Regions from separate parts of the Colwellia sp. SU-HH01172 genome, predicted to be linked through region 2. Evidence: predicted binding sites of a transcription regulator. Region 2 holds the regulator's gene; the other holds the start of a gene.

Region 1 (2,208 bases), on a different contig from region 2:
AGTCATTAGTGGCAAAACTTGAACTAGCAAGTCAAGCAGCAGACTCGCCAGAAATTCAAGCGCTAGAACAACAATTAGAAACTGACCCTGATAACATTGATGTACGACATCAATTGGCAGCTCAGTATAGCCAAGTTAACCGTCATGAAGATGCGCTAGTGATACTGTTTTATTTAGTGCAAAAAGATGGTTCAGACATGGTCAGTAAAGATTTACTGCTAGACGTACTAAAGTCGTTACCTGAGGGGGATACTTTGGCTACTAAATATCGCCGTAAACTTTATACCTTAATGTATTAGCTGCCATTAAACGACGATTGCTGTTTAGAACAGAACATCATTTACGACCAATAAACGCCCTATCTGAGGGCGTTTTTTATCACCTTATTCTTTGGCTTGTTTTGAAATTAAGCCGCTTCTTTAAGCAAGTAAGAAAATTCTTGTAGAAATTTTTGAATTTTTCTTGCAACGACTAATTGGCAATATTGATTATCAGGATTGTTAGTAAAGTAGTCTTGATGATAACTTTCGGCGCTGTGAAAGTTATTTACTGCTTTTACCTTGGTAACAATAGGGCTGTCAAAGTATGCATCTGCGGTGAGTTGGTTGATCTTTTGCTCAGCAGCTGTTTGCTGAGCTTCATTGTGTACTAATATTGTTGAACGATATTGACTGCCAATATCATCGCCTTGGCGGTTTAGTGTCGTCGGATCATGTATGGCAAAAAATACTGTCAATACTTGCTCAATTGATAATTGGGCACTATCAAAAGTTAACTGTATAACCTCAGCATAGTTTGTTGTGCCAGAGCATACTTGTTGATAACTCGGATTGGCAATATCACCATCAGCGTAGCCACTGATGACGGATTTCACACCAATAATACGAGAGAATATATTCTCAACACACCAAAAGCAGCCAGCGCCTAATGTTATGGTTTCAATGCTCATTGTTGATATTCCTCTCGCTTTGGTGTTTTACAATTTATTCTTCTTAGATTAAAGACTTTTGGACGTCTAAAGCTCTATTTGCTAAATTTAGCATTCAGCCATTTAGATGTCTATATGTTTTTTTGAGAAAAACCAAAAAATAAATGTGAAGTGTGTGAAGTTAGTGAATGATGTTGAGAAAGGCATCTAGAGCTTAGCCTAGATGCCTTTGGCTGTGGAGCTTATACAGCTGTTGGTTTACATGTTGTAGGCAATGTGTTGATGAAAGCGCAGTATAAATTCATCTTTATCAGTTGGAATTTCTAATTCGGTTGCCAGCAGGCGCATTGCTTGCTCTATTTGATTAACAAATTTGCCATAGTTTTGTTCTTCACCGTTGTGACAGTTTGCCACGAAGATCAGCTGAGCATTATCGACCAGTTCATCAGCATTCCATTTACTGACAATGCCACAAGGACTTTGTTTTGGGTTGTAACCTAACATTTGTAATTCACCCACTTTGGAAACTATTTCATGCAAACTATGCCTGACAATCGGCACTAAGCCATTTGCAATTAAGGCGCCGTTGTTTAAGTTGAAGCGCTTGGCGACTAATGAAAATGTGTCGGTTAAGTAGGTATACAGCGGGTTGTAAGGATCTGCTGAGTTAGCGTCGATATCGACTAGTTGTGAGATACGGTGGTTCAGGGTTAAATTAATCACGGCATAAGTGATGGAAGATAAACCGGCAGGCAATGTCACCTCTTGGCTAGCATAGCGTTGACTTATTGGCCTAAACTTATGGGCTTGGCTATTGTTACAGCCTTTATTTTTTGAAAATAAATCATAGGTAAGGTGTTGGTGATCCCGTAGACGAATTTTATCCAATGGTAATTGTATTTGTTGTGCAAAGTCCTCTAATAAATTTTTGACTCGTTGATGAAAGTTTGCCGCGCCAGAGCGAATATCCGTGCCAGAGGCCAAAAATACTAAGGTAATTTTTTTCGCTCTGACATTGGCATCAAAAAATGAATTCTGGAGCACGTGCTGCAAAGGATCATAATAAAAAATAATTTGCTGGCTAGTTTGCCATTGATGCATTTCTTGGCTGTAACGCACGCGAACGAGTTTATCATTGGCAACGAATAAGCTATTACTGACGGCGTAATCATTACTGAGGGTAAATAGTAAGTCGGCTAAGCTTTGGTAGCAGTGATAGAAGTTGTTAGCATTTGCCGGCGAAGACATTTGTGAAAGTAGTTGATCTGATAAGGCAAATT
Region 2 (2,208 bases):
CGAATAGCTATTTATTGAAAATTACTAATAAGTCACAAATAGATCGCCACTTTAATGTCAATGTTCTAAACAGTAGTGTTAGCTTAAGTGCAGATAAAAACATATTGATTAAAGCAGGAGAAATTGCCAATGTGCCAGTACATTTAACTATGGCAGCTGATGGTATTAAAGGCCGAGTTAGTGAAGTGTCGCTGGAAGTCAGTGTTAGCGATAAGCCGGAAGTAAAAGCAGTAACGGAGACGAAATTTTTCTCAAACTAATTTGGTGTGTAGATTGGGTTATTTAACCAAGGCGTCGATGGGGCGCCTTTTTTTTGGAAAAAGCTAAGGCCTGCAATACAGCTGCAGTAAATCACATTGGCGTGCACAGTATCAATCACCTCGATAAATCAGTTATCCTTACTTATTGTTAGTGTTAAAATACGGTAAAATAACTCTACTTGCCTGCCATGACGTAAAAGTGAAATTAGTATGACATCTCCGATTACACAAAGAATATCGAATATCGCCTTAGTTGTTGAAAACTATGATGACGCTATTGAGTTCTATACCAAAAAACTAAACTTTCAGCTTATTGAAGATAGCGATTTAGGTGCTGGCAAGCGCTGGGTGCAAATCGCCCCACCAAATTCAAACGGCACAAATTTGTTGCTAGCGCAAGCCAGTGATGATCAGCAAAAAAAATCTATTGGCAACCAAGCCGGCGGACGAGTCTTTCTCTTTCTACAAACCAATGACTTTTGGCGCGACTACCAACACATGAAGGCTCAAGGCGTTGAATTTAACGAAGAGCCGCGCGTCGAAGAGTACGGCACTGTGGTAGTTTTTAAAGATTTATATGGCACTAAATGGGATTTATTACAGTTAAATAATGCAAATTAGTAAATTGAAAGTATAAATATTAAATAACAAAAAAGGCGCTTAAAGCGCCTTTTTTTAATCTCTTGGATACTCGTTCCGCTTTAATCTTCTACTTCCGTTTCGTATTCACTAAAGTCAGTCACACCTTGTGCTTCTAAAGCTTTACGAACACTGGCCGGTAGTTTCTGTGTATTGTCTTTTGCTAAGTCACCATCGTCTGGCAAAGGTTGGCCAGTAAAAGCATGTAAAAATGCTTCACATAATAGTTCGCTGTTGGTTGCATGACGTAAGTTATTTACCTGACGACGTGTTCTTTCATCGGTTAGCACTTTCAACACACGTAAAGGGATAGACACGGTGATCTTTTTTACTTGTTCACTTTTTTTCCCGTGTTCGGCGTAAGGGTTAATATACTCGCCATTCCACTCTGCCATGAATATTCCTCTATGCTTAAATGATTATGAAAAACCTATAATTAGCTTATCTGGTATACCAGTAAGTTATAAGTTTATTCTTGACGGCTAATTTTACTGGTTGTGAGGCGTGAGTCAATAACGAATGTGTAGAAGGTTAGATGTCTAAAGTGCTTGACCGCACGCTTTAAACCGTTTAGATTTATAGACGTCCAAACATCTATATAGAAAAGTGTCTATACTGGAGCACACATGAGCGAGAAAAAAATTGCCACAACTGCGGTTCGTGCAGGTATTAATAGTGACCAACATCATGGTGCGGTTATTCCTGCAATTCACCTTTCTAGCACCTATGCACTGAAAGGTTTTAATGAAAAGCGTCAGTTTGATTATTCACGTACGGGTAACCCTACTCGTGCTACGTTCGCTCAGGCTATTGCTGATTTAGAGCAAGGGGCGCTAGGTATTGTTACTAGCACGGGGATGTCAGCCGTACATCTGATTTGTCAGTTGCTAAATACCGATGATACTGTGGTTATTCCTCATGATTGTTACGGCGGCAGTTTTCGATTGTTTACCCACCTTGCCAAGCGTGGGCAGTTTAAGTTAATTGTTGTTGATCAAAATGATCAAGCGGCATTAACACAGGCCTTAGCAACAAAACCTAAACTAGTGCTAATTGAAACGCCAAGTAACCCGTTACTGCGTTTGGTGGATATGGAAGATATTACTCAACAAGCTCATCAAGCTGGCGCCTTGGTTGCTGTTGATAACACCTTTTTATCGCCAGCATTGCAGCAACCTTTGTTATTAGGTGCTGATATTGTCTTTCACTCAACCACTAAATATATTAACGGTCATAGTGATGTTGTCGGCGGAGTATTAGTGACCAAAGAGCAAGCCTTAGGTGAAGAGCTTGCTTGGTGGGCGAATTG

What was found. The regulator MetJ, encoded in region 2, represses methionine synthesis genes. The targets are predictions, from matches to a motif close to TAGACGTCTAGACGTCTA.
Region 1: a site for MetJ is predicted at 1,009-1,026, ahead of msrA (peptide-methionine (S)-S-oxide reductase MsrA). Genes of this name have one in related genera too.

The regions. Positions count from the first base shown of each region.
Region 1 covers NZ_BAAJMB010000009.1:173,455-175,662, reverse strand. The annotation lists gene AC27JP_RS19275 (tetratricopeptide repeat protein) at 1-299, shown strand, start outside; gene msrA (peptide-methionine (S)-S-oxide reductase MsrA) at 407-949, opposite strand; gene AC27JP_RS19265 (DUF3083 family protein) at 1,187-2,208, opposite strand, start outside.
Region 2 covers NZ_BAAJMB010000006.1:55,257-57,464, reverse strand. The annotation lists gene ccoG (cytochrome c oxidase accessory protein CcoG) at 1-260, shown strand, start outside; gene AC27JP_RS15380 (VOC family protein) at 471-881, shown strand; gene metJ (met regulon transcriptional regulator MetJ) at 962-1,294, opposite strand; gene metB (cystathionine gamma-synthase) at 1,526-2,208, shown strand, end outside.